One region of the Pseudactinotalea sp. Z1739 genome, then DNA from elsewhere that is predicted to be linked to it. Evidence: riboswitches for the same ligand, from Rfam matches in the RefSeq annotation. Region 1 holds a riboswitch; each other region holds the start of a gene.
What was found. A riboswitch is a leader RNA that binds a small molecule or an ion and turns the genes downstream of it on or off. The one in region 1 is predicted to bind thiamine pyrophosphate.
Positions count from the first base shown of each region.

Region 1 (9,477 bases):
ACCATGGGCACGATGGTGGCCGTGGGCGCCGAGGCCAAGCTGCTGGATGAGCAGGGCAACCCGCCGCGGACCCGAGAGATCCTGGTGGTCGACTCCTTCGGCGCCATCGCCGGCGGCGCGGGATCGGCCTCGACGGCGACCGCGTACATCGAATCCGCAGCCGGTGTCGGTGAGGGTGCCCGGACCGGGCTGAGCAGCGTGGTGGTCGGCATCGCGTTCCTGCTGGCCACGCTGTTCTCCCCGATCGTGGCGCTGGTGCCTTTCGAAGCGGCTACGCCGGTGTTGGTGCTGGTGGGCTTCCTGATGATGGCCCAGGTGACCGGTATCGACTGGAAGCGCACCGAGGTGGCGATCCCGGCGTTCCTGACCATCCTGATGATGCCGCTGACCTTCTCCATCGCCGCGGGGATGGGCGCCGGGTTCATCGCCTACGTGATCATCCAGGTGGGTGCCGGCCGGATCCGCAAGGTGCACCCGCTGATGTGGGTGACCTCGCTGATGTTCGTCTTCTACTTCGTGCGCGGTCCGATCGGAACGCTGCTCGGGGGTTAGCCGGGGCGCGGGCCGGGCGCGGGGCGGCGCGGGTGGCGTGTCCGCCGGCGGCTTGGGCTTGGCGAGTGGACCGGGTGGGCCGGTGCTCCGGGTGGGTAGCTGCACCGGGTAACTGCTGCTCCGAGTGACCGCGCTGCGGTTGGTGCACCGTCGCCCGCCGATGGACCATGGGGTATGACCCGCTCCGCTTCGCCCCGCACCTGGAGGTTCTCCGGTCGGATCGCCGGGTGGGGGACCGCGGGTGGAACCCGGTTCGTCGTGGGCAACTGGCACACCACTCCGCTGGGGCCATTCGCGGGGGTGATGGTGCAGCATCCGCACGGGCATCGAGTGCTGCTGGCGCCATCGACGGAGGTCGCCGAGTTCGTCTCGGCCACGTACCAGTTCGATGCCGTCGAGCCCGCGAACGTGACCGTGCACCGGTATGCACCCAGGCCCCCGGCAGGTGCGCGTGCGCGTGACGCCGTTGCGCGGGGAGTGGCAGATCCCGGCTCCTCCCAGCCGCCCGTACCGGCCGAGGCGCTGCCGCGGACTGTGCCCACCATGGCGGGGGAGCGGTGGCAGATCGGAGCCGGCCCGCTGTCTGCAACCGTGCAGATCGGCGAGCGGGCAGCGGTGGGTTGGCTGTTGCGCGCGCTGCCCGCTGCGGTGGCCGGTGCGCCCTGGTTCACCCTCCTGACCGATCCGGTCGCGCGGGTGGCCCTGCCAGGGGTGCGTACCCGCGGTTCGGCCGGGGGTGGGCGCAGGGAGTATTACGGCGCGAGCGACCTCCATCGTCTCGCCGGTGCTCGTAGCTCGTGGGATGGAACGGACCTGGGCGCGATGGTTCCGATCGACCCGCCGGTGCGGTTCGGGTTCGCCTCCACCCCGGCGACGCCCAGCCTCACCGACCTGGTCACCACGGTGCGCGGCGGGGCTCCCTGAGCGCGTACCCCACACGGCCAGTGCGCGAGGCGGACGGGCCCTCGTGAACTAATCTGGCGCGGTTACCTCCCGCGGGTCGGCGTGGGTGAGCCAACCGAGATGGTCAGGTGGGTCGCCACGTGCGGGACGGTGGTGCCCACCTGGGCCCACGCGTCGACGGCGGTGGCCACCACCTCCGCGAGGTCACCGGTGAGTTTGGTGGCGTAGTGGGCCGCTGGGGCGGCAACGCCGCGCTCCTGCGCGCGGGTGATGGCCGCCTCGATGATGGACATGTGTTCGCCGGCATCGTCCCCACCATCGAGTAGCGGGTATAGCGACCACTGCGCCACCGCCTCGATTCCGGTGGGTTCCAGGCGCACCGGGGCCACCTCGGGCAGGATCGTGGAGGTCAGGTCGCAGGTACGTTCGCCGGGGCAACCGCGGGAGAACAGCACATGGGCGGCGACGTGCCCGCCACCGGAGTGCCGGGAGGCGGCGGCGATGGCAGCCACGAGGTAACCGGCCAGGTCCTGTTCGGCCGGCACCGCCCGGGCACCGACGTATGTGCTGACCTCGTCGGTCTCGATCACCAGCCCCTCGGCGACGCCGCTCGCCTCCACCTCGGTGAGGGAGTCCAGGATCACGCGCACGAAGTCGTCGGTGTGCGGGTGGATGCTGAATCGCATCCCGACGCCCAGTTCGCGTGGGGTGGCCGCGCTGGTGCCGGTCATGGCGACCCTCTCCGTGCTGCCGTGGCCGGTGGTGCTCATCGGTGTCCTCCCGCCCCGGGGTACCTCATGAGCCGCCGATGCTCATCGGCGGGTGCCCAACTCCCTACGCCGGTACGAACCGGATCAGGTGGACGGGTCTGCGGACTCTCCGCACTCTCAGCGCTCCGCGCGCTCCCCGGGGGTTGGCTCGACGCTAACCGTGGCGGACCGGCGCTGTCCACTCGGGTGCCGATCGGCCTCGGGCGCCTACCGGCGAAATCAGCATTAGTCGGCTCTACCTGCAGGTTCAGCCGATCAATGCTGACTTCGGCGGGGGTCTGGTGGGGTGGGTTAGGGGGTGGGCTGGGGTTAGGGGGTGGGGGTGGGAGTGGGGTGGGTGGTGAGGGCTTGGCGGACTTGGTTGGCGATGGTGCCCGGGGGGCGCAGGTCGCGGCTGGTGAATCGCAGGATGGTGGCATCCGCCTCGGCCAGCAACCGGTTCTGGCGCTGCCGGTCCCGGAAGAGCGCCTCGGGTTCGCTGTGGACCTGGCGTCCGTCCATCTCGACGATGACCCAACCGCCGTCACGGCGCCGCCACCCCATGTCACCGCGCCCGATGAACGTACCGGTGGCATCGCGCAACACCACTTGGAGTTGATCCGGTGGCAGGTCGTGGTCATGGCAGTCGAGCCGTGCCCACGTCTCCAATGGCGACTCGGCGCGACCATCCACCAGCGGCCACCACGAGCCGACCCGAGCGGCACCGCGCCGCCCCTGCAGTCGCCGGCGGACGTCGGTGAGGTCGCTGGTGTTGATGAGCCCTTGGTTGAGGGCCGAATCGATTACGGCCACCCCGTTGTCGCGTCGCAGGAGCGGCAGAGCGTGGACGAGCGCGGTGGGGACGTCGCTCACCTGCCAGCCGGCGTACCGCACCCGGACCGGTACGTCGCGATATCGGCGCACGACGACGCCGACCGGTCCCCGCAGCCAGCGCCCACCCGTGATTGCTACCTCCGGCGTCAACTGCTGGGGCAGCCCTGCGACGCCGTGCAGGGCCAGGGCGCAGCAACCCACGGCGATGGCGTTCTCACCCATCGCCAGCAGGCCGGTCCAGGCCGCCTTGCGCCGGGCCGCGTCGAAGTCCCTCGGACGTTCCGGCTCGGTGTCGTAGACGCCGCGCACGACCCGCTGCCAGATGCCGCGAGCCACCAGGGTGGCGCACCGGTCACCACTGATGCCCAGAGCCCGGCATTGCGCGGTCGAAATGAGGCCGCACTGCCAGCGGGTGTACCGCAGCAGGCCCTCCGGGATCGGCACCGTGCGCATGACGCCAGTAAGCACCAATCCCCTGCGCCCATAGCGGCTGCCCACCAGCACCTGTGGACACAGTTTCCCCCTGTGCATACCCGCCCACCCCCTGCCTCAACCATGCCCATTGGGGTCAACCCCACCGGCCGAAGCCAGCATTAGTCGACTTTGCGGCACGTTCAGCCGACTAATGCTGGCTTCGCCGGCGGCCGGCGGCCGGGGGCCGGGGCCGGGAGTCGGCGGCCGGCGGCCGGGGGCCGGGGCCGGGAGTCGGCGGCCGGGGGCCGGGAGCCGGGGGGCCGGGTGGGGGTGGCTGGTGGGTTGTTAGCCGTGGGAGTGGCGGCCGATGAGGAACCAGGCCACGGGGCCCAGGAAGGGGAGGGCGAACACGGCCAGCACCCACAGCGCCTTGATTCCGGAGGTGTAGTTGCGCGACTGCGCGATGGACATGAGCGCGGCGACGATGAGCGCCAGCCACGCCAGCGCGAAGACGACGACCAGGAGGCCTCCTGCGGCGGCTTCAAACATGTCCCGACCCTAGCAACGGGCCCGGATGGGTACTTGACCTGGGAAGTCAGGTTCCGCAGTAGGTTACGAACGGGGCGGCCTCGAAGCGGTCAGGTTCCGCAGTAGGTCACGAACGGGGCGGCCTCGGCCGGGGCGGGCTCGGTGTAGCGCTCCAGTCCCGGGCGCTCGGTGAAGGGCTGGGTGATCACGTCCAGCAATTCCTCGAAGGGGCCCAGGTCCGCGGTGCCGGCAGCGGCGAGGGCCTCCTCGACCAGGTGGTTGCGCGGGATGTAGATGGGGTTCACCTGGGCCATCACGCTCGCGTCCGGGCGATAGGAGAGCCAGCGTTGCAGCCACGGCTCGAAGGCAGGCCGCTCGGTCGATGACGCCGGGTCGCCTCTGTTACCGTCGAGCGATGCCGGGGCCGGAACCCCAACGCCACCGGCACTGCCGGACAGCGTGGGCACCGGAACCTGGTCACTATCGGCGTCGCCGAACAGTGCCGGCACCGAAACGTCATCGTCACCCGCACCGCCGAACAACACCCGCACCGGGCCCGCGTCCCCGCCGGCCGCTGTGGTCAGGTGGCGGAAGAAGGAGGTGTAGTCCACACCCCAAGCACCCAGGAGCGAGGTGAGGTCGCGGATCAGGGCGGTTGCGTCGTCGTCGGGCGTGAAGGACTCCAGTCCGAGTTTGGCGCGCATGCCGCGCGTCCAGACGGCGGAGTAGACCTCCGGGAAGGTGTCCAGCGCCGCGGTGGCCGACTCGACGGCCTGCTCCTGGTCCGCACTGATCAGCGGCAGCAGCGTTTCGGCGAACCGGGCCAGGTTCCACTGCGCGATCTGCGGTTGGCGGCCGTAGGCGTAGCGGCCCAGGGCGTCGATGGAGCTGAACACGGTGCCCGGGTCGAAGGCGTCCATGAACGCGCACGGACCGTAGTCGATGCTCTGCCCGGAGATGGTGGTGTTGTCGGTGTTCATCACCCCGTGCACGAACCCGATCAGCATCCATTTCGCGACCAACTCGGCCTGCGCGGCCAGTACCGCCTCGAACAGGGCCAGGTAGGGGTTCTCGGCCTCCCGCGCCTGCGGGTGGTGCCGGGTGATGGCGTGATCGGCCAGGCGGCGCAGCAGATCCTCATCACCGGTGGAGCGGGCGTAGGCGAACGTGCCCACCCGCAGATGACTGTCCGCCACCCGGGCCAGGACCGCACCGGGCAGGGGGCGCTCACGCATCACCGCCTGACCGGTGGCCACCACCGACAGCGACCGGGTGGTCGGCACCCCCAGGGCGTGCAGCGCTTCGCTGATGAGGAACTCCCGCAGCATCGGACCAACCGCGGCCAGCCCGTCCCCGCCGCGGGCGAACGGGGTGGGGCCCGAACCCTTCAGGTGCAGGTCACGCAGGTTGCCGGCGGCATCGGTGAGTTCACCCAGGAGCAGGGCCCGGCCATCACCCAGCCGCGGCACGTAGGTGCCGAACTGGTGGCCGGCGTAGGCCTGGGCCACCGGGGTGGCGCCCTCGGGCACCTCGTTGCCGAGCAGGAACCGCAGGCCGGACGGGCTGCGCAAGTACTCCGGGTCCAGGCCCAGTTCATCGGCGAGGGTGTCGTTCAGCGCGACCAGTCGGGGCTCGGGGGCCTTCTCGGCCTGCCACGGCACAGCCAGTTCCGGCAACTCACGGGCGAAGGTGCCGTGTAGCAGGTTGCTCGGTGGGGCGGTGGTGGTCATATTTCGACGATACGCCGCCCGCGGCGCCGATGCTCGGGCAGACCCTCGAGGCCCCGGTGCGGGACAAGCCCCGGACCGTGCCAACACGGGGAATAGTGTGGCCGGGCATGAGCATGCACATCGGAATCGACCTGGCCTGGTCCTTCCGCGCCCGCACCGGGCTGGCCGCGGTGGACCAGGGCGGAGCGCTGGTGGCCTCCACCGGCGTGGTCACCGATGGCCAGATCGATGACTGGCTGACCGGGCTCGGGGCCGGTGTGGTGAGCGTGGCGATCGACGCGCCGCTGATCGTCACCAACCCCACCGGGATGCGCGAGTGCGAACGCCGCATCGGACAGTCCTACGGGGCGTATGAGGCCAGTTGCCACACCAGCAACCTCGGCAATCCGCACTTCAACCCGCCGCGGGCCGCGGTGCTGGCGGGCCGCCACGGCTGGCACACCGATCCCGCGAACCGGGGCGAGGTCGCGGCGCCGGTGGCGATCGAGGTCTACCCGCACGCGGCGATGGTGGGGCTGTTCGAGCTGGGGCGCACGCTGAAGTACAAGAAGGGCCCGGTGCCATCGCGGCGCACCGGCATGCTGGCGGTGCTGGACCGGATGGAGACCCTGGCCGAGTTGGCCCTGGTCGGCAACCCGCGGTGGCAGCAGATCCGCCTCGCGGCCGACCGGGCGAAGCGACAGATCGACCTGAACCGCATCGAGGACGAGGTCGATGCGATCCTGTGCGCCCACCTGGCCTGGCTGTGGTACCACCGCCCCGGCGCCCTGCAGGTCTACGGCGACGCCGCGGCCGGCTGCATCATCGCCCCGCCACGGCCTACCCATCCACACACCCCGCGAGTGCCACGGTCGGGGCGGGGGTAGTCATCCAGGATGCGCGATGGCATGCTCGAGGTGTACGTCGCAGCCAGCGTGAACGCGTCACTCCGGGTTCACCGACCGATGCGGAGTTCTGAACTATCGAGTCCGGTCTTGCCACCTATGACCTGGTGACCACGGTGATCGTGATCCTTCTGATCACCGCCACCATTGCCGCCGTCGCATTGATCGCGCGCAAGGTCTTGCGGCAACGGCACCGCGAAGGCGCCGATCCGCGGCCCGCCCGGGACGCTGACCCGCGTAACCGGCGCAGTGCCGGCGAGGCCGCCGGCGGGCCGGGGCGAACCTCTCAGCCTGTGCTGCGCTCGGCCGACTCGGCGCGAGCGGCCTCGACCCGCACCTGATCATCGGGTGAGCGGCGCAGCGGCGGGATGATCTCATCGTCGGGGGTGAGGATCACCAGGTCGTTGTCCATGTGATCGGCCATCGCGTGCACGGCGTCGATGAAGTCGCCGCGGCGCACGGCATCCACGATGCGTTCGTGCTCCTTGTGCATGGACAGCACATCGCTGGCGTGGGTGAGCCGCTCGGCGTTGGCGGGCTCGGCGAGCTTCTCGGTGATCCCGGCATACAGGGAGGCGAGCAGTCGATTCTTGGCGGCGTCGAACAGCAGGTAGTGGAACCGGGCCGCCAGGTCCGCATCGGGCTGCGGGGTCATCACCGGGCACTGCCCGGGCCGCAGGGTCGCGGCTGCCGCGGCCTCCAGGGCCTCGACGTCCTCGTCGCTGCGATGCAACGCGGCTTGCTGGGCGGCCTCGACCTCCAGGGCACGGCGGTAGGAGAGCAGTTCCTCCAAGGTGTAGGCGGTGAGGAACTCCGAGAGCACGCTGGAGGTGGGCGTCGCCGAGCGCACGAACGTGCCACGCCCGGGCAGGGTCTCCAGCATCCCGATACTGGCCAGGGAGCGCACCGCCTCACGCACGGTGGAGCGCCCCACGCCCAGGATCTCGGTGAGTTCGGGTTCGATCGGGATGCGCTCGCCCACCGCCCAGGCACCGGTGGTGATCTGGCGGCGCAGATAGGCGAGCGTGGTGCGGGCCCGCTCGGTACCGCTTGTGGTGGCCATCACACGAGTATAGGAAGGCTGCCGGTGCAGGCGTGGTGCGCTGCACCGAGCACCGGTAGTGTCCTCCGCCGTATTCCGGCTGCCTGCAGGGCGGTGGTCTGGAGCGGTCAGGGCCGAGGCCAGTTCCGCTGACTCATGACGTCTGACACTGCCGCGCACGCCGGGGTGCTTACTAGCGTGTCGGCTGCGCGGCTCGAGCCCGTGGGACAGGAACAACCCTCCACAGGCACTGCGCCGGCCGGGCACCGCCCGTGCGCACGCGTGTCATCTCCCTGCCCACCCCTTGATAAGGAGAGCCCGATCGACCCGCACGCCCACACCTCCACCGGTCCGCCGTCGTCGTCCCGGTCGCCCTCCCCGGGCGAGCCCGCGCCCTGCCCGGCCGATCGCCCACCCTCGCCGGCTGACACCACCCGCTGGGTGCTGCCGGTGCTCGGCACAGTGGCGGTCATGGTGGCGGTGGTGGCCGTCGTCGCCGGTCCGGTGCGCACCATCACCGAGGTCGGTGCCGGGGCGGCCTCGTTCGCGTTGCAGTGCCTGGTACTGGCGCCGGTGGTGCTGCTGGTTGCCCGGCGCCGCCCCGGTTCCGGCCGGCCGGTCGTGGTGGCCGCGGCGTTCCTGCTCCTCAGCTTCACCGTGCACACCCTGCCCAGAATCGGCTTCTTCGCCGACCTGGACTGGAACTGGCAGGGCAAGACGTTCGAGTTGATCTGGCTGACCATCCTGCTGGTCATGCTCGGCCGATGGGCGCGCGCGGACGTCGGCGTGCGCGCACCCGTGCAGGGCTCGTTGCGCCCGGCCCTGGTGGTGATCGCCGTGGTCTTCACGATCCAGGCGCTCCTGGTCACCCTGACGGTGATCTCCGGGGACGGCACGTTCGACGGCTTCCACTCCACCGAGCGGCTGCTGTTCGACCTGGCTCACGCCAACCTCGTGGAGGAGTTGCTCTGGCGTGGCGTGCTCATCGCCCTGCTGGACCGCGCACTGGGTACGCCGTGGCGATTCTTCGGCGCCAAGGTGGGGTGGGGCCTGGTGCTGACCACGCTGAGTTTCGGCCTCGGCCACGGGTTGCTGCTCACCACCGAGGGGCTGGTGTTCGCACCGGATCAGATCATCCTGACCGGCCTGCTGGGCCTGATCATGGGGTGGGTGCGGGCACGGACCGGGTCGGTGTGGCTGGCCTACCTGGCCCACTGCGCGCCGGAGATCGCGATCCACGCCGGGGTGGGCGCCGGCTCGCTGCTGACCTGAGGTGGCTTCTGGTCCGCCGGCTGACCCGCCAACGACCGATGCAGCGCCACGGTGGTCCGTCGGCGACTGCCGCGCCGCCATAGTCGCCCAGTGGCAACTGATTCACCCACAGCAGCCCGGCGATTACTGACGCAGCGCCAACCGGTCCAGCGGCTACTGGTCCAGCCAGGTCGCGATCTGATCGCGGCCTTCCACCGTGCTGGTGAACCCGAGGGCCTGGACGTACTTGCCCTCCACGAGGAAGGGCTCATGCTCGGCCACCGCCGGCAGCGCGGCCACCGCCGGGTTGTTCAGCAAGTCGGCGAAGATCGTCTCACCGGAGCCGTTCATGTCCACCAGCAGGATCCGGTCCGGATCGGCCGCCAGCACCTGCTCGGCCGAGATCGGGCCGCTGCGGACCATGCCCAGGTCGGCGCTGGCGTCCCGGCCACCGGCCAGGCGCACCACCTCCAACGGGAAGGCACCCCCGGCGGTCACGAACGGGCGACCGGCCTGGTTGCTCAGCACCAACACACTCGGTCCGTCCTCGTCGGAGGCATCCACCAGCCCGTCCGACAGGGTGGTCGCCA
Region 1 is NZ_JBMPQA010000005.1:45,722-55,198, forward strand. Features, by position in the region: gene ACO0LV_RS07965 (NCS2 family permease) at 1-552, shown strand, start outside; gene ACO0LV_RS07970 (hypothetical protein) at 727-1,476, shown strand; gene ACO0LV_RS07975 (YkoF family thiamine/hydroxymethylpyrimidine-binding protein) at 1,539-2,225, opposite strand; TPP riboswitch at 2,268-2,374, opposite strand; gene ACO0LV_RS07980 (hypothetical protein) at 2,535-3,491, opposite strand; gene ACO0LV_RS07985 (PLDc N-terminal domain-containing protein) at 3,798-4,001, opposite strand; gene ACO0LV_RS07990 (protein adenylyltransferase SelO) at 4,091-5,710, opposite strand; gene ACO0LV_RS07995 (DUF429 domain-containing protein) at 5,818-6,576, shown strand; gene ACO0LV_RS08000 (FadR/GntR family transcriptional regulator) at 6,881-7,657, opposite strand; gene ACO0LV_RS08005 (lysostaphin resistance A-like protein) at 8,087-8,908, shown strand; gene ACO0LV_RS08010 (ABC transporter substrate-binding protein) at 9,062-9,477, opposite strand, start outside.

Region 2 (9,477 bases), on a different contig from region 1:
TTCGACAGACCCTCCGCCGGAAGCTGGACCTTCAACGGACAGTCGCTGCGTGGGCTGCCCGCCTACAAGATCGCCCGCCGCGGCATGGTGCGCACCTTCCAGCTCACCAAGGCCCTGATGCGCCTGACCACGCTGGAGAACGTGATGCTGGGCGCCACCGGCCAGCGTGGCGAGAACATCCTGGCCGCGCAGTTACCGTTCCTGTGGCGCAGTCAGGAGCGGCAGATCGAGGCCCGCGCCGACGAGTTGCTGGAGCGCTTCCGGCTCAGCCACATGCGCGATGAGTTCGCCGGCACCATGTCCGGCGGGCAGCGCAAACTGCTGGAGATGGCCCGGGCTCTGATGGTGGATCCGGACCTGATCATGCTCGATGAGCCGATGGCCGGGGTGAACCCGGCACTGACCCAGTCCCTGCTGGGGCACATCCAGAATCTGCGCGATGAGGGCAAGACGATCGTGCTGGTCGAGCACGACATGGACGTCATCATGAGCATCAGCGACTGGATCATCTGTTTCGCCCAGGGCGCGGTGATCGCCGAGGGACGCCCGGCCGACATCAGCACCAACCCTGCGGTGATCGAGGCCTACCTGGGCACCCGCGCCGAGCCGGCCGAGTCCGGCGGGCAGGAGGAGCGATGAGTCAGGAGCGAGACGGCGACGCCGACCCGGCGGGCACGGACCACGGGGCCACCTCGACCGAGCGGAACAGCCCGCCGGACGGCGCCATCCTGCTGGAGAGCCGCAGCCTCGTGGCGGGTTACATCCCGGAGGTGGACATCCTCAACGGCTGCAATGTCCACGTGCGCGAGGGCGAGCTGGTGGGCATCATCGGCCCGAACGGGGCCGGCAAGTCCACCCTGATCAAGGCGATGTTCGGGATCGTGCCGGTGCGCGGCGGCGAGGTCCTGCTGCGCGGCGGGAACATCGTGGGGGTCCCCACTTACCGGCTCGTCGATCGGGGCGTGGGGTACGTGCCCCAGAACAACAACGTGTTCCCCTCCCTGACCATCGAGGAGAACCTCCAGATGGGGCTGTACCTGCGGCCCCGGGAGTACGAGGAGCGGTACCAGGTGGTGACGGACCTGTTCCCGGTGCTGCACGAGCGTCGCCGCCAGCGTGGTGGATCGCTGTCCGGGGGTGAGCGGCAGGTGGTCGCCATGGGACGGGCCCTGATGACCGACCCGCAGGTACTCCTCCTGGACGAGCCCTCGGCCGGGTTGTCCCCGATCATGCAGGACACTGTCTTCGAGGCTGTGCAGCGGATCAACGCCGCCGGTGTCTCCATCCTGATGGTGGAGCAGAATGCTCAGCGGTGCCTGCAGTTGAGCGACCGGGCCTACGTGCTGGATCAGGGCAGGGACGCCTACACCGGCACCGGACAGCAACTGATGCACGACCCCAAGGTGATCGAGCTGTATCTGGGAACCCTGGGCCGCACCGGCCACTGAGACGCACCCGGACACGACCCACGAGGTCCCTGCAGCCGTCCGGCGGCCCTCGGCGTGCCCGTCCCGGCGCACCGGTGGCCCGGACCCACCGCCGTGGGCAGGTCCGGGCCACCGGTACCGGCGCCTGTTACTCCGTCGGAGCGGACTCGACCACCTCGATGGTGGACAGGGTGCCCTCGGAGTCGTAACCGTAGACCTCGATCGAGGCGATGCCGGGCTCACCGGATTCGGTGAAGTCCAGCGGACCGGAGACACCGTTGTAGTTGATCTCCTCCCCGTCTGCGAGCAGGTCGCGGCACTCGGCGAAGGACGAGCAGTCCGTACCGTCGCGGGTGACGTCGATCAGGTGGGGCTGGAAGTCAGCCGGGTTGGTCGAACCGGCGGCCTCGGCGGCCAGCGCGATCACGGTGACGCAGTCGAAGACCTGCGGTGCGAACTGGGTCTCGTCCAGGTCGGCGAATTCCTGCAGGTTGTTCAGGAAGTCGGCGTCCTCCGACGAAGCCGGAGCGGTACCCTTCATCCCGTCCAGGATGCCCGGGTCGTTGGAGTCCACCAGGTTCGGCAACTCGTTGCTGCGCATCCCGTCGGCACCGTAGAACCCGATGTCCTGCGGGGTCAGCCCGCCCTCGATGATGCCCTGGGCGATCTGGGCGCCCTGCTCGAAGGCGATGATCACCACGGCGTCCGGCTCGGCCGAGACCACCGACTGCACCACACCGGTGAACTCGGTGGCGTTGCCGTCGAAGCCCTCGCTGGAGATGACGTTGGCGCCGCCGGCCTCCAGGGCTTCCTGGGTAGCGTTGGCCAGGCCGACGCCGTAGTCATCCTCCAGGTGCACGATCACCACGTCGGTGTGGCCGTCATTGATGACCGTCTCGGCCAGCACCGGGCCCTGCAGGGCGTCGGAGGGCGCGGTCCGGATGTAGAAGCCGCCGTGGTCGTAGTCGGTGAACGTCGGTGCGGTGTTCGACCCGGAGCACTGCACCACCTCGTCGCTGGTGATCCGGTCGATGATCGCCAAGGACATACCCGAGGCCGCGGCACCGATGACCGCGTGCGCACCGTCGGCGAGGACGCGGTCCGCGGACTGGCTGGCGATGGCCTGGTCCCCGCCCTCGTCACCGGCGATCGCATCGGGCAGTTCCGTGCCGAGGACGCCGCCGGCGTCGTTGATCTCCTGGATCGCGAACCCGGTCGCGGCGATCTGCGGTGGTCCGAGGAACGCCAACGGCCCGGTCTCGGGCAGCACGTAGCCGAACTGCAGCGGTTCGCCATCGGCCCCATCGCCGTTACCGGCGTCCCCGTTTCCGTTCCCATTCCCGTTACAGGCCGCGGCCAGCAGCAGCACGGCCGCAACCGGTGCGAGTGCCCTCTTCGTGGAGCGCTTCATAGTTTCTCCCGAACATGTCAGGGCGCGACCCTCGCACCCGAGTGCATCATGGTGACACAGTGACGTGGAGCACATGGGGCTAATCCGTGCGATGAGACCAACCTGTGACGTGATTGAGACGATTCTGATCGCTTTGCGGTCCCGGCCGGGTCGATCGGTGGCGGGGCGGGCGTGGTCTCGGCCGCGTACTCAGAACCGGATGATGCCGCCGGGGTCCACCCGCACGGTGACCGGCACCCCCGGTTCGAGGGGCACGATGCCCTCGGCGACGGCCCGCTGCGGGCCCCAGTCAGGTATCTGCACCACAGCGGTGGTGCGACCGCGGGCGAAGCCCACGCTGACCACCTCGCCGCGGATGCGGACATCGTCGGCATCGCGCAGGCTCGTCCCGGGTCCGGGCCCGGACCTGGTACCGGTGCCGCCGGTCTCCTCCGCAGTCTCCCCGTCCTCGCCCGACTCCAGGCGCAGCGCCTGGGGCGAGAGGCCGAACCTGGCGCCGTCGGCGGCGGTGACGAGCCGGTACCCCAGGAACTCCGCGACCTGCGCATCGGCCGGAGCCGCCCACAACTCCTCGGGGGTACCGACCTGCACGATCCGCCCCTCCATCATCACCGCCACCCGGTCGGCCACGGTGAACGCCTCGTCGTGGTCGTGGGTGACGTACAGGGCGGTCGTACCGGCCCGGCGGAGGATGTGGTGCAGGTCCGCGGCGAGCCGTTCCCGCAGCGCCCGGTCCAGCGCCGAGAGCGGTTCATCGAGCAGCAGCAACCGGGGCTTCGGGGCCAGGGAGCGGGCCAACGAGACCCGCTGGGCCTGCCCGCCGGACAGGCTCGCCACCGCCCGGTCCTGGTAACCCGGTAGGCCGACCAGGTCGAGCAGGTCGCGTACCCGCTGCGCCCGTTGCGTCCGCGGCATCCGCTCCATCTGCAGGCCGAAGGCGATGTTGCCGGCCACGTCCCGGTGGGCGAAGAGCTGTCCGTCCTGGAACATCAACCCGAACCCGCGCCGATGCACCGGCACGTCGCTCAGGTCCGCCCCCTCCCAGCACACCCGGCCGCGATCGAGTGGCTCCAGGCCGGCCACCGCACGCAACAGCGAGGACTTGCCACAGCCGGAGGGCCCCAGCAGGGCGACCACCTCCGCCGGCGCCACCTGCAGGCTCACCCGGTCCACCGCCGTCGTCCGCGGTTCCCGGACGCCGTAGCGGACCACGGCGTCATCGATGGTCAGGGACATCTAGAACTCACCCGTCCGTTCCGACCGCAACCGTTCGGCCACTCCCATGATGGTGGCGGTCAGCAACGCCAGCAGGACCGACGCGGCCAGGGCCATCCCGTAGTTCTCCGCACCGGGGCGCCCGATCAGCCGGAAGATGACCACCGGCAGGGTGGGTGCGTCGGGGCGGGCCAGGAAGGCGGTGGCGCCGAACTCCCCGAGGGAGACGGCGAACGCGAATCCGATCGCCAGCCCGAGCGACCGCACCAGGAAGGGCCCGTCGACGTGGGCGAGCACCCGGCCCGGAGAGGCGCCCAGCACCGCGGCGCTCTCGCGCTGTCGCGGGTCGATCGCCCGCAGCACCGGCAGCACCGTGCGCACCACCAGCGGAATCGCTACCACCGCCTGGGCGATCGGAATCAGGATCATCGACGTGCGCAGGTCCAGCGGCGGCCGGTTCAAGGTAATCAGGAACCCGAACCCGACCGTCACCGCCGACACCCCCAGGGGGAGCATGAAGAGGGTGTCCAGTCCCCAGACCGCACGGCGAGCGTGCACGTTGCGCGGCCGGCGCGAGACCACCAGCGCCACCAGTGCGCCCACCACCACCGCGATCACGGTGGCATCCACAGCCACCCGCAGGGAGTTCGCGGCCGCGTCCCACACCGTCACGGTGAGCGCGTTCGGTCCGCCGGTGCTGCCCAGGGCCACGTAGTTGTCCAGCCCCCACGTACCCGACGGCGTGCGCAGCGAGCGCACCACCAGCGCAGCCAGGGGCAGCGCGAGCAGGCCCACGATCGCCACGGCGGTCACCGCGGCCACCGGCAGATCCGGCCCCGGGCGGCCCCAGCGGGCGGCGAACCGGCCTCGACTTCGAGCCGTTTGGCCGAGACCGACGGTGCGGACACTCGACTTCGCCCGTAACCCTCGCTCTCGACGCCGCGGCACGGGCTGCCACAACCGCAGCCGGCGTGCCTGGTGCTGGGCGCCGTGTAGTTTCAGGGCCGCCTCCCGCCGGGCCCGGGCACGGGAGAAGGTGATGAGCGCGGCGGTCACCACCGAGAGTTGCAGCACCGAGAGCACCGCGGCGGTGCGCAGGTCGAGGAACTGGGTGGTCTGGATCCAGATCTCGGTCTCGATGGTGCCGAACCGGATCCCGCCCAGCACCAGCACCACACCGAACGCAGTGGAACAGAATAGGAACACCACTGAGGCGGCGGAGGTGATAGCCGGGGTCAGCGCCGGCATTGTCACAGACCAGAAGGCGCGCGCAGGGGAGGCGCCCAGCGCCCGGGCGCTCTGCTCGGTGCGCGGGTCCAGACGCTCCCAGAACCCGCCCACGGTCCGCACCACGATCGCATAGTTGAAGAACACCAGCGCCAGCACGATCGCGGTGAAGGTGCGATCCAGGCCCAGGAATCCCAGCGGCCCGTCAGCGGCCAGCAAGGCCCGGAACGCCACCCCCACCACCACGGTGGGTAGCACGAACGGGATCGTGATCAATGCCCGCAGGATCCGCTGGCCGCGGAACGTGCGCCGGTACAGCACGTAGGCACCGGAAACGCCCAGCAGTACCGAGAAGACGGCGCCGAGCACCCCCAGCGCGATCGTGAGGAAGAGGATCCGCCAGGTGCGCGGGCGGGCGAACACCTCGGTGAAGCCGCTGAGGTCCCACGCCCCGTCCGGCACGAAACCGCGCAACACCAAGGTGGTCACCGGCCAGGCGAAGAAGGTGGCCAGGAACACCAGCGGCACGGCGGCCGCGAGCACCCACACGCAACCTCGCAACCACCGTGCCATCCTCAGGACCCGTCCTGCCCGGCGGCCCGCGACCGACAGGTTGACGTGGTGCGCAGACCCGCCCGGGCGGCAGCGCAACACCGAACCACGCAGACCCGGACAGGACCGGACCTGGCCGGGCTGGGCCGGGTCAGGCTGGGCCGTCCCGGGCTGGGCCGGGCGGTGCTGGCTCCCATCCTCAGCCGATCACGATGTCGGTCCAAGCCTGGATCCAGTCCTGACGGTTCTCGTCGATCTCGGCCGGGTCCACCGTCAACGGTTCCTCGGCGAGGGGGGCCCATCGGGTCCACTCCTGCGGGAGTTCCAGGTCGTGGTTGACCGGGTACATGTACATCTGGCCGGGAATGTCGGCCTGGACGGCGTCGCTGAGCAGGAAGTCGATGAACGCCTCGGCGCCCTCGGGGTTGTCCGCCCCGGCCAGCACCCCGGCGTACTCCACCTGCCGGAAGCATGAGGTGAGCATCGCCGTCGTTGTCGGGTCCTCCCCGTCCGGTCCGACCTCGAAGGCCGGCGAGGTGGAGTAGGACAACGCCACCGGGCGCGGGCCCTGCCCGACCGAGCCGGAGAACTCCTCGGAGTAGGCGGTGGACCAGGAGTCGACGACGAGCAGGCCGTTGTCGGCCAGGTCCTGCCAGTACTGCGTCCAGCCGTCCCCGAACTCGGCGACCGTTGCCAACAGGAACGCCAGGCCGGGTGAGGACGTGGCCGGGTTGGTCACCACCACGTGGTCGGCGTAGTCGGGCCCGGTCAGGTCGGCCAGGTCGGACGGCTCGGCGACTCCGGCCTCGGAGTACCAGGCGGTGTCGATGTTCAGACACACATCGCCCACGTCGATCGGTGTGAGTTCGTCTCCGCCGTCGATCAGGTAGTCCTCGGCGGCCGGGGGCAGCGCAGCGGAGGTGTAGGGGCTGAAGACGTCCTCGGCGATGCCGCGGGAGGCGAAGGAGTTGTCGATGCCGTAGGCGACGTCGCCCAGGGGCGCGTCCTTCGTCAGGATCAGCTGGTTCACCAGGGCTCCCCCGTCACCGGGTGCGCTGAAGGACAGCGTGTAGCCGGAGTCCGACTCGAACTGGCTGATCAGATCCTCCGAGACGTGGAACGAGTCGTGCGTGACCACCTGGACCGTGCCTTCGCCGCCGGTGGTCTCGCCCTCCCCTACTGCGGTGGAGTCCGCGTCGTCGTCAGTGGGGGTGTCGGGGTTGTCGTTCCCGGCGCCCACCGTGCAGCCGGCCACGGCCAGTGCCAGGGCGGTGAACGCTGCTAGATGTCCGATCCGCCCGGGGTCCGGGCCGACCCGCCCGGGCCGGCGGCGAGACATGGTGTGGTGATTCATTCTTCCTCCTCAGCGTGATGTGAGAAGGGGTCCGCGGCGCGACGCCACGGGAGAGATGCTCGACTCCCTTCGCCGGTGCTAACCGGAGCAGGTTCGAGGGTCTGCGGGTGGCCGCACTCTCAGCGCCGCACCTGACTCGGCCGACGCTCCCCTGTCGCACCCACGAGGCTACACCCCGTCGGCCGGTGCGGCCGACGGGCGCGCGAGGATCGTGGACGGCTACGCTGGGTGCAGTCGTCGTAAAGGAGATCTGCCATGGAGCGAGTCGTCACCGCCGTTGCCACCATCGTCGCCGGCCTCGTCGCGAACAAGGTCCTCGGGACCGCCTGGAAGAGCGTCACCGGTCATGAGCCACCAACCGACGACAAGGACGGAAGCATGCCCATCGCTGAGATCGTGCTCTTCGCGGCGATCTCCAGCGCGCTGGTGGCGTTGGTCCGCGCCTACGCCAGCCGCGGCGCCCACAAGTGGCTGTCCAGCGGCGACGTCGCTCGTTGACCAGCGCGAGGCCGGCACCGGCACGTTCAGGCCTGGGTGTCCTCGATCTCGGCGCGCGCGGCCTCCAGGTCCTCGGTGAGTTCATCGACTCCGAGCAGGTCTGAACGCACCTTGTCGGTGCGGTACCCTGCGCGGCCCACCATGTGCGCGGCGATCGGAGCGGTCACCAGTTGGAAGATGATCACCGGGAGCACCTTCCAACCCACTTGCCAGGATCCCAGCGTCAGGGCCAGCCCGTTCATCATCAGGATGATGCCGAGCACCTGAGGTTTGGTGGCTGCGTGCAACCGTGACAGCAGGTCCGGGAACCGGACCATCCCGATCGCTGCGACCATCACGAGCGCGCTGCCGGTGATGAAGAAGGCAGAGGCGACGATCTCGCGCAGCAGTTCCGAGTTCATCGCTCGTCCTCCTCGGCATCGTCATCCAGCGCATGCCTTGCCTCGAGCCGTTGGAGTTCCTCTTCGCTGAGGATCCGGCCCTCATCCTCCGGCTCTGCGGCCGCGAACCGCGCCAGGGTCACCGCCGCCACGAACCCGACGATTGCCATCACCGTCAGCAACGGCACCAGGTCCACCCGTCCGGTCGTGGCCGACCACAGGGCCACGGTGCCGATCAGGGCCGCGATCACCACATCAAGGCCCACGATCCGGTCCAGCATGCTCGGGCCGCGCTCCACGCGGAAGAGCGCCACCAGGACCGCTCCGACGACCAGGATCCCGCAGATCCACAACACCGGCGCACTCATCGGTCCACCTCCCCAGCGTTGCCATCGGAGGCCCCCGCAGCGCGCCCGGCAGGGCCGGGATCCGGCGCTCCCCGGTCCGGCCCACCCCACCAGCGCCGGCGCGGCAATCCGGCACGGGCCAGGTCTTCCTGGTTGGCCAGGGCGTACAACAGGCGCCGCTCCTGGAGGAGTACCTGCCGGCGGAAGGTCTCGACACCCCCGCTGGTGGGCAGATCGAGCACGTGCACGTAGAGGGTGCCGGTGAGCCGATGCGCCTCCACGATGATCGAACCGGGAACCAGTGAGGTGAAGACCCCGGTCAGGGTGAGGATCAGGTCGGACTCCGAACGCAGCCGGATGCGGATGACGCCGCCCTCGGGGCCCCGGCGCGGGTGCAGCGCCATCTTCGACACCTCCACCGAGGCGAGCAGCACATCGACGATGAAGCGGGCGATCAGCCACACCGCCCCGGGAATACTCACCCGGCCGGCGTATCCGACCGCGGGCATCGGTGTCAACAGCACCAGCAGCACCGCGACGCCGAACCCGGCCAGCACGTTGGCCAGGGTCGGGTCACCCCACAACAGCACCCACAGCGCGGTCATCCACAGCAGCATCGGCCATCGGTTCAGCCAAGCGCTCAGGCCGGTCGGAGCGGACGGGTGGGCAGGCTGGGTTCTCATTCGGGCTCCACCTGGTGGGAGATGCCCTCGCCTCGTTCGCCGTCGGGCAGCACCGCCGAGACGTAGGGCGACTGGGCACGCAGGTCCCGCGCGGCCGCGTCGGTGTAGGCGTACAACGGACCGGCGACGACGGCGAGCAGCACTCCGATCGAGGCGATGACCGCTGCGGGGGCGAACATGCTGCGAGGTACGTCGGTCTCTGGCAGAGGCTGGGGGGCCGTCTGCCAGAACGCCTTGTTCCACGCCTTCACCACCGCGTACAGGGTGAGCAGTGACGTCACGAGGCTCGCGCCCACCGCGACATACGCCAGGGACGAATCGTGCTGGATGCCGGCCTGCACCAGACCCACTTTGCCCAGGAACCCTGACATGGGCGGGATTCC
Region 2 is NZ_JBMPQA010000012.1:35,249-44,725, forward strand. Features, by position in the region: gene ACO0LV_RS14885 (ABC transporter ATP-binding protein) at 1-639, shown strand, start outside; gene ACO0LV_RS14890 (ABC transporter ATP-binding protein) at 636-1,448, shown strand; gene ACO0LV_RS14895 (ABC transporter substrate-binding protein) at 1,576-2,838, opposite strand; gene ACO0LV_RS14900 (ABC transporter ATP-binding protein) at 3,028-4,074, opposite strand; gene ACO0LV_RS14905 (ABC transporter permease) at 4,075-5,853, opposite strand; gene ACO0LV_RS14910 (thiamine ABC transporter substrate-binding protein) at 6,032-7,186, opposite strand; TPP riboswitch at 7,234-7,349, opposite strand; gene ACO0LV_RS14915 (DUF4235 domain-containing protein) at 7,442-7,684, shown strand; gene mnhG (monovalent cation/H(+) antiporter subunit G) at 7,711-8,085, opposite strand; gene ACO0LV_RS14925 (monovalent cation/H+ antiporter complex subunit F) at 8,082-8,432, opposite strand; gene ACO0LV_RS14930 (Na+/H+ antiporter subunit E) at 8,429-9,094, opposite strand; gene ACO0LV_RS14935 (Na+/H+ antiporter subunit D) at 9,091-9,477, opposite strand, start outside.
Region 2: it holds a riboswitch for thiamine pyrophosphate, as region 1 does, so the genes downstream of both, ACO0LV_RS14910 (thiamine ABC transporter substrate-binding protein) here and ACO0LV_RS07975 (YkoF family thiamine/hydroxymethylpyrimidine-binding protein) in region 1, are expected to answer to the same signal.

Region 3 (9,477 bases), on a different contig from region 1:
CGCGGGGCAGCACGTCGTCTCGTCGTGGAACCCGGAGAACCCACTGGTCTCCGACGGCGTCCTGCGCGAAGAACACCTCGAGATCCAGGCCCGAACTATTGCGCTCCAGCGACTCGGGCCTGATCTCGATTCCGTACCCGGCGGTGAGTTGCAGAACGCCCGGTTGCTCATCAGGTGCCATGTTGACCCTCCTTCTCGTGAATGCTGTGTCGAGGTCTGTTGCGCTCCTCCTCGAGCAGGTGTGCTGCTGGTCGTTCGTTGGAGAGGGAGCGGTGAACATACAGAGTGTGACATACACAGTGTGGTACGTACACAGTATTGCGGTGAGGCGGTCCTCACGCCCGTGGCCGCGGCGCCGGCGTGTGCGGGCACCCGGGAGTCAGGTGCTCCGCCGCACCACCAGGTCGGCCGGAAGCGTCAACGACGCCTGGTCCCCGCCGTCCATCACCTGGAGGAGCAGGTCGATCATCTCGGCACCGATCCGGTCGAACGGCTGATGCATCGTCGTCAGGGGAGGGTCGAGCCGGGCTGCCGGGCCGGTGTCGTCGAAGCCGGCGACGCCGGCATCACCCGGGACGTTCAGCCCGTCTTTTCGCAAGGTCGTCAATGCGCCCGCCGCCATCAGGTCCGAGGCGGCGAGGACCGCGTCCAGGTCGGGCACCCGATCCAGCAACTCGGCCATCGCTCGGGCGCCCGAGTCCAGGCTGTTGGCGGACTGAGTGCCCGACGAGGAGGATCTGCGCGTGCTGCAGGTGCCGCTGGTGGTCGACGGCGTCGCGCCGGTGCGCGGCAACTACCTGCTCGGCCACCACCGCGACGGCGATCGGCGGCAGCGCCTGCGGTGCGGGCCCACCGCGCACGGCGGCGACGGCCAGGTCGCACCGCGGCTCGTGGCACGGGCAGGCCAGCCGGTCGAGCACCGCCACGTGTGCCCCCAGGTGTCAGGTCACGGGTCGACGTTCATCGCGAAGATGTTCTCGGCCACCGCGCTCCACAGGGAGAACGCCGCGACCCCGTAGCCGAATGCCCGATACCGCGGCCCCCAGCGGCGACCCCGGCCTGGCGGCCGCGAAACCAGGGCCAGCCCGCCGGCGAGATTCGCGGCGCCCCACACCAGGTTCGCCCACCGGCCCGACGTTCGCCCGCCCAGCGGACTCATGTGCTGGTGTCCGGCGGCGGCGGTGGCCAGATGAGGCAGGCTGTTCGCGCAGAGCACCCCGGAGATGAAGGACCTGACGTTGTCCCGTTGCATTCCTCGAATCTAGCGCCGCGCGCTCGGCGCAGTCCATCAGGAATATCGGCTTCTCCGGGCCCCTGCTGTGGAACTCGACGTCCTGATCAAGCCGGGGTCGCGCCCGCGGGTGTGGTCGATTGCGCGCTGGGTCAGGACAACACGTCCTTGGTGGCGAACCGTCCGTAGGCCAGGGCGCCGAACACCGCCACGTAACCCGTCTGCAGCAGTGCACTGTCGACGAAGGAGCCCCAGGCGATCGGTTGGCGCAGGAGGTCGGCGAAGTCCATCCAGTAGTAGTTCAGCAGCCACGGGTGCAGCCATGCCAACTGGTCGAGCGCCCCGAGCACCTGCATCACGATCGCCACCACGACCGTGGCCGCCATCGCTCCCACCGGCACCACGGTCAGGGTGGAGATGAACAGTCCGACCGCGCCCAGCCCCAGCATCGACACACTCACGAATGCGCCGACGAGAAGTGCTCGCCCGAGCGCCTCCCAGGCGCCGATGGTGTCCCCGGACAGCAGCGGCACCGGGCCGACCGGGAAGAGCAGTGCCCCGATCACCGACCCAGCCGTGACGATCACCGCCGTGGCGAGCACGCAGAACATCGCAATGCCCGCGAACTTGATCAGGAGCAGCCGGCCCCGCCGCACCGGCGCGAGCAGCAGGTACCGCAAGGTGCCCAGCCCGGCTTCACCGGCGACCGCATCCCCGGCGACCACCCCGACGGTCAGCGGCAGGAACAGAGGGATCGTCACGACCAGCGCGGTGATCGAGACGAACAGCCCGTTCTGGGTGACCCGGTCCAGGAACGGCGGCCCCTGGCCGGGCTGCACCGGGTCGGCAGAGACCCTGACCACCACAGCGATGAGCACCGGGATCGCGGCGAGCGCCACGAGCATCGCCCAGGTGCGGCGCCGCCGCAGCAGCAGCGTCAGTTCCGATGCCCACATCGACCAACCGCTCCCGCCCGCTCCGGCCGCGGGACCGGTACGCCCGGCGTCCTCGGCCTTCGCGGTGGTCGGCGTGCTCCGCCCGTCCATCGCCTCACCCGGCAACGTCGAACCCCTCCCCGGTCAGCGCGACGAACCGCTCCTCGAGCGTTTCGCGCACGACGCCGAAGCCCCGGAGCCGTACCCCGCCGGCGACGAGTTCGGCCGCGATGGTCTCCGGTAGGTGTCGCTCCTGCAGAACCGCGGTGACGACGGCGACGCGTTCCGGCGTCGAGGAGGCCGGAGTCGTCGCAAGGTCGGTCGCCGCGTCCGCAGCGTTCCCCGTCCCCGGTCCCTCGTCGTCGGAGGTGCGCAGTCCGATCCGGGACAGCACCGCGCGGGCGCACTGCGGGTCGGGCGTGACCACCCGCACCCGCGCCTGCCCCAGATCCTGCAGTTCGGCCAGGCTGCCCTGGGCGACCAACCGGCCTCGGCTCATCACTCCGACATGGCTGCAGGTCTGCTCCACCTCGGCCAGCAGGTGGCTGGAGACCAGCACGGTCGCCCCCTCCCCGGTGAGGGACCGCACCAGCGTCCGCACCTCCCGGGTGCCCTGCGGGTCCAGCCCGTTCGTCGGTTCGTCGAGCACGAGCAGTTCCCGTGGCGTCAGGAGGGCGCCGGCGATCCCGAGTCGCTGCTTCATGCCCAGGGAGTAGGCGCGCACCCGCTTGGTTCCGGCGTGACTCAGACCGACCTTCTCCAGTGCCGCCGCCACGCGGGTCTCCCGGGTGCGGGGCGGGGCGGCAGGGTTGGCCGCATCCAGGCGCCGCAGGTTCGCCGCACCGGACAAGTAGGGATAGTGCGCGGGTCCTTCCACGAGGGCGCCGACTCGTGGCAGGACCTCACCCAGGCCCTGTGGAATGTGGTGCCCGAGCACGTGCGCGGTGCCGGCCGTGGCCGAGGCCAGCCCGAGCAGCAGTCGGATCGTGGTGGTCTTGCCCGAGCCGTTGGGCCCGAGGAACCCGAACACACTTCCGCGCGGGACCACGAGGTCGAGGTCGTCGACGGCCTTGTGCGTACCGAACGTCTTGGTCAGGCCCTCGGTGCGGACGGCGAGTTCGGTCACGACCCGGCGAGGGACTGCAGGTACTCCGGGGTGACGGCACCGATCAGGGCCTGCCCGTCGTCGGTTACCAGCACGGACAGCAGGTTCGTGGACAGCAGACGCCCGGCGCCGGTGTCCTGGGTGAGTTCGCGGACGAGTGGATCATCCAGTGCGCCGGATTCGTCCACCGGCAGCACCAGGACCGCGTCCCAACCCTGCCCGATCACCTCGTGGCCGTCCGGCTTCTCGGGTGCCCCGGTCCCGGCCCCCTCCGGGCACGGCGGGAGTTCCACCTCCTCCACGCTCGCCCCGGCGGGCGGGGTGAAGTCGAAGAGCGTGGCATCGGGGGTCTCGAACGTGATCGCGCTGTACTGGGCCCGAACCGCCGGTTCGTCCTGGCCGCGGGCGTGCACGGTGACGCCCAGCGGGAAGCCCGTCTCTGCGTCGACGGCCAAGGCCACCTGCTCCACCAGGGAGTGTCCGCTGCCGGGCGCCAGGACCAGGGTGTAGGCCGAACGCCCGGCCACGCGTTCGTCCGCGCCGACGGTGACGTCGGTATCGGTCTCCAGGGCCTGCAGAACGTCGGCGGCGACCTCATCCGGTGTGGGGACCGGCCCGGGGCCAGGCGGCTGGCCGCCGTGGTCGAACCAGGAACCGTGCGGCCCCTGGCCGGGGCGGCACACCTCGTCGCCGGGTGCCGGCAACGCCAGGTGGGTGGCGGCATTCTCACGGGAGTCGTAGAACCACACCTCCTCCTCGGTGCGGATCACGTTCCGTTCGGCCAGATCGTCCAGCACCTGGATGCGCCCCTGCTGCCCGTCGACGTAGACCCGTGCGGTGTGCTCGCCGGTCAGCAACTCCAGGACCTCGCCCACTCCGGAGTCGCCGCGCTGCCCGGCGTTCTCATCACCGGCGCCCTGGGTCGGCTCCGGTGCGGCATCCTCAGCGAGATCCGGTGCCGGCATGCCGCCGCGGTTCCCGTGGCCGAAGGCACCATCCAGGCCGGACAGATCGGGCAGTCCGAGTTCGGTGCTCGTCTGGAACTCCCCGGAGAATGCCTCCACCGAGTGCTCGGCCACCATGGTCAGGACGTCCTCGGGTGACTTCTCGGGCAGGTCGGCCGAACCGGCCTGCGCCGTGAGCCCGACCCCGCCCGCGATCACGACGCCGACCACTGCGGCCGGTAGCCAGCGGTGCCATCTGCGGGTCATCGTGACCTCCTTGAGAGTGCTGGTTCGACCATACGCCCCGCCGTGGCCGCCGACCAGTACTCACCATTCCCGGTGCGATGAGGCGCCCTCGGCGGGTACGGACCTCGGCTGAGCGTTGGCGGTGCTCAGAGTTTGGAGAACATCGCCTCGAAGGAGGGGACGTCGTCGTACAGGTCGCCCGGGCGGGCCTCGTCCCGGGCCGCCACGAGTTCGGCGAATTCGCGACCCGCCCGGCTGATCCGGGCCGGGAGCGGATTGACGTCGTCGGCCTGACCGGACCAGTCGTCTGTGGCGGCGAACACCGCGGTGGTGACCACGTCGGTCCGCAGGTAGGTGAACATCGGCCGGATCGCGTACTCCAGCGCCAGGGAGTGCCGCGCGGTACCGCCGGTGGCCCCCAGCAGTACCGGCATCCCGGTCAGGGCGTCCTTCTCGATGATGTCCACGAAGGACTTGAACAACCCCGACGCTCCGGTGGTGTAGATCGGGCTGACGGCGATGACGCCGTCGGCGGCGGCTAGGCGCTCCAGCACTCCCTTGAGGTCTCCGGAGGGGAACCCGGACAGCATCGCGTTGACGGTGTCGTGGGCGTGGTCGCGCAGTTCCACGACCTCCACCTGCGCCTGGACGCCGCGGGCCTTGAGTTCACTCACGGCGGCCTCGACCAGCCGGTCGGTGAGCAGCCGGGTCGAGGAGGGCTTGTTCAGGCCACCGGAGATGGCGACGATCGTGCGGGTAGTCATCAGGGGTGAGTCCTTTCTTCAGAGTCCGAACGCGGCGCCACGCTGAGCGGCGCCGGCGGCGGCGGTAGCGACGTCGTCCTCGGCTCGGCGGCCGGTCCAGCGGTCCTCGCCGGCCACGTGCTGGCCCTGGGACGTGCCGGCCTCGGCGACCTGGGCCACCCGGTCGGCGTGGCTGGGCGGGTTCGAGGGGACATGCGCCGGACGGGCTGCCTCGTTGATCTCGCGCAGCGCCGGCACGATCTCCTCGGCCAGGATGTCGATCTGCTCCAGCACCGTCTTCAACGGCAACCCGGCGTGATCGACGAGGAACAACTGCCGCTGATAGTCGCCCACGTGCTCGCGCATCGTGGCGTAGCGGTCGATGATCTGCTGCGGTGAACCCACGGTCAGGGGGGTCTCGCGGGTGAAGTCCTCCATCGAGGGTCCGTGACCGTAGACCGGGGCGTTGTCGAAGTAGGGCCGGAACTCGTTCCACGCGTCCTGGGAATTCTTCCGGGCGAAGAACTGTCCGCCCAGGCCCACGATCGCCTGGTCCGCCTTGCCATGGCCGTAATACTCGAAGCGCTTCCGGTAGAAACTGACCATCTTCTTGGTGTGGTCGATCGGCCAGAAGATGTTGTTGTGCAGGAACCCGTCGCCGTAGAAGGCGGCCTGCTCGGCGATCTCGGGGGTACGGATGGAGCCGTGCCACACGAACGGGGGCACCCCGTCCAGCGGGCGGGGGGTGGCGGTGAAGCCCTGCAGCGGAGTGCGGAACTTCCCGTCCCAGTCCACCACGTCCTCGGTCCACAGGCGGCGCAGCAGGGCGTAGTTCTCGATCGCGAGGTTCACGCCCTGGCGGATGTCCTGGCCGAACCAGGGGTAGACCGGGCCGGTGTTACCGCGGCCCATCATCAGGTCCATCCGGCCGTCTGCGAGCACCTGCAGCATGGCGTAGTCCTCGGCGATCTTCACCGGGTCGTTCGTGGTGATCAGGGTGGTCGCGGTGGACAGCGTGATGTGCTTGGTGGTCCCGGCCAGGTAGCCCAGCATCGTGGTGGGCGAGGAGGCCACGAACGGCGGGTTGTGGTGCTCACCGGTGGCGAAGACGTCCAACCCCGCCTGGTCGGCGTGCTGGGCGATGGTCATCATCGCCCGTACCCGCTCGGTGTCGTTCGGCGTGTGACCGGTGGTGGGGTCAGTGGTGACGTCACTGACGCTGAAGATTCCGAACTGCATGGTGCAGGCCTCTCAAGAAACTCGATGCATTTGCATATACACCCCTACAAACATCACCGCCACCGGATCTATTCCGGCACGCTGCCGCCCTCGAGAACGAGCGTTGTGGTCGACGGCGACGTTCCTACCAATCGCCCTCGACCGCCAGGGTCGCCCTCGGCGGGGGTGGCGGCGGGCGCGGTGGCGGCGGGCGCGGTGGCGGCGGGCGCGGTGGCGGCGGGGGTGGTGGCGTGGGGGTGGTGGCGTGGGGCGGGGTCGCGTGTGGGGGCGGCAGGTGTGGCGGGGGCGGGCGTGGGGGAGGGCGTGGGGGGACGGCCGGTGTGGGGTGACCCGACCTTCTGCGGGGTGGGGTTGTTAGACTCGGAGGTCACGACACGGGGTGCCGCCCACCGCGCGGCTGAGATGACACCCGTCGAACCTGCACTAGTTCGTACTAGCGAAGGGAATGTCCATGACTGATGTCTCCGGTCACACCGAATCGGCCGGCCTTCCGGAGGCGGTCGACGTGACAGAGCAGGCCGCACACCTGCTGCGAGTCCTGCGGAAGCACAGCCCGTTGGTGCACAACATCACCAACCACGTGGCTACGAACTTCTCCGCCAACGCGTTACTGGCGATCGGGGCGGCACCGGCCATGGTGGACACGGCCGAGGAGGCGGGGGTGTTCGCCCCGATGGCTTCCGGACTGCTGATCAACCTGGGCACGTTGTCCCATCAGCAGCGCGACGCCGGCCGGGCGGCGGTGAGCGCCGCGAGCGAAGCCGGCACCCCGTGGGTGCTTGACCCGGTGGCGATCGGAGCCCTGCCGTTGCGCACCGGTTTCGCCGCCGAACTGCTCGCCGCCGGGCCCACGGCAGTGCGCGGCAACGCCTCGGAGATCATCGCACTGGCAGGCGCCGGGGCCGGTGGGCGCGGGGTGGATTCCGCAGACGACACCGACACAGCCGCCCCGGTCGCCGCAGCCCTGGCCCGCGAGACCTCGATGGTGGTGGCGGTCTCCGGTGCGCGTGACCTCATCACCGACGGGTCAGCGGCCATCAGGGTCGATAACGGCCACCCGCTGCTCACCCGGATCACCGGCGCCGGCTGCGCACTCGGCTCGATCATCGCCGCGATGCTCGGTGCCCGTGGGACCACCAGCGCGCTGACCGCGGTGTCCGCCGCGCACGTGGTCTACGGCATCGCCGCCGAACAGGCGGCCACCGACGCTCACGGCCCGGGCACGTTCCTGCCCGCGTTCCTGGACGCACTGGCCGGCATCACCCCGGAGCAGGTGATCGAGCAGGCTCGGGTCGAGGTGCTGGCGGCACCTGCGCCGGACCCGCAGGAGGCCTGAATGCAGCCGGGCATCTACCTGGTCACCGACCGCGAGTTGTGCGCACCGCGCGGCGTGCCCGCCACGGTGGCAGCCGCGGTGGCCGGCGGGGTGCACACCGTGCAACTGCGGGACAAGGAGGCCGACCTGGACGATCACCTGCGTCAGTTGACGTACCTCGCCGAGGTGATCGATGGCCGGGCGCGCCTGATCGTCAACGACCGACTCGACGTCGTCGTCGCCGCACGCAGCCGCGGCCTGCCGGTGCACGGGGTGCACCTGGGGCAACTCGATGACGCAGCGGTGGCGGCCCGTGCGGAACTGGGACCGGAGGCGATCGTCGGTCTCACTGCCAATACAGTCGCGCACCTAGAAGCCGTCGCCGCCCTACCCGGGGGCACCGTCGACTACCTGGGAGTGGGGGTGATCCGGCCGACGACGACGAAGACCGACCACCCGGACGCGCTCGGTATCGAGGGGTTCGGCCGGTTCGCCGCCCGGACGCCGCTGCCGTGCGTGGCGATCGGCGGCGTGCGGCCCGAGGACGCCGGGCCGCTGCGGCGGGCCGGGGCCGGCGGGGTGGCAGTGGTCTCGGCGTTGTGTGCGGCGCCGGATCCCGAGACGGTGGCCCGGGGGCTGCGTACCGACTGGGACGCCGCAGGATCCGGCCCGGGCAAGGCCGGCGCATGAGCATTCCGCGCGTCTTGTCCATCGCCGGATCCGACCCCTCCGGCGGCGCGGGGGTCCAGGCGGACATCAAGTCGATCGCGGCCAACGGCGGATACGGCATGGCGGCGGTCACTGCGCTGACCGCACAGAACACCCGCGGGGTCCGGGGTGTGCACATCCCCCCGCCGCAGTTCCTGGTCGACCAACTCGAGGCGATCAGCGAGGACATCCAGGTCGATGCGGTCAAGATCGGGATGCTGGCAAACACGGCCACCATCGAGGTGGTCACCGCGTGGCTGGAGCGCAGCACGGCAGCCTACGTGGTGCTCGATCCGGTGATGGTGGCCACCAGCGGAGACCGACTGCTGGACGCCGATACCTCCGAGGCGCTGTCCGGCCTCATCGCACGGGCCGGGTTGATCACCCCGAACATCCCCGAACTGGCTGTGCTCGCCGAAACCGAGACCGCTGGGGACTGGGAGGAGGCAACGGCGCAGGCGCGCCAGGTGGCCAGGAAGTACGGGGTGAGCGTGCTGGCCAAGGGCGGGCACCTGCCCGGGGAACGGGCCACCGATCTGCTGGTCTGGCCCGGTGGCAGTGTCACCCAGGTGTCCTCGGCGTGGATCGACACTCCCAACACCCACGGCACCGGTTGCTCGCTCTCCTCTGCGATCGCTACCCGGGTGGTCGAGCGCGAGGGCGACTGGGAGTCCGCCGTGCGCGTCGCCAAGGCCTGGCTCACCACCGCCCTGGCCGCTGCCGATGACCTCCAGGTCGGCTCCGGCCACGGCCCCCTGCACCACTTCGCGGGCTCACCCGGGGCCGGTCGCCGCGCCCGGCGCCCGTGAAACCTCAGGCGGGCCGGAACCCGGTGGTCTCCGGGGGCACCTGGTGCCGGATCATCACGTGCCGCATCACCGAGTAGTCCAGCAACGGCTCGATGCTCATGTCCTTGCCGAAGCCCGACCCCTTCACACCCCCGTGCGGGGCCTCCGAAGCGAGCGGCAGGTGGTCGTTGATCCAGGTCACCCCCACCTCCAACCGGTGGCT
Region 3 is NZ_JBMPQA010000002.1:203,558-213,034, forward strand. Features, by position in the region: gene ACO0LV_RS03370 (macrolide 2'-phosphotransferase) at 1-280, opposite strand, end outside; gene ACO0LV_RS03375 (substrate-binding domain-containing protein) at 380-793, opposite strand; gene ACO0LV_RS03380 (hypothetical protein) at 947-1,252, opposite strand; gene ACO0LV_RS03385 (ABC transporter permease) at 1,384-2,277, opposite strand; gene ACO0LV_RS03390 (ABC transporter ATP-binding protein) at 2,282-3,292, opposite strand; gene ACO0LV_RS03395 (LolA family protein) at 3,289-4,482, opposite strand; gene ACO0LV_RS03400 (FMN reductase) at 4,608-5,225, opposite strand; gene ACO0LV_RS03405 (LLM class flavin-dependent oxidoreductase) at 5,244-6,443, opposite strand; TPP riboswitch at 6,809-6,906, shown strand; gene thiM (hydroxyethylthiazole kinase) at 6,895-7,779, shown strand; gene thiE (thiamine phosphate synthase) at 7,780-8,448, shown strand; gene thiD (bifunctional hydroxymethylpyrimidine kinase/phosphomethylpyrimidine kinase) at 8,445-9,275, shown strand; gene ACO0LV_RS03425 (aminobutyraldehyde dehydrogenase) at 9,280-9,477, opposite strand, start outside.
Region 3: it holds a riboswitch for thiamine pyrophosphate, as region 1 does, so the genes downstream of both, thiM (hydroxyethylthiazole kinase) here and ACO0LV_RS07975 (YkoF family thiamine/hydroxymethylpyrimidine-binding protein) in region 1, are expected to answer to the same signal.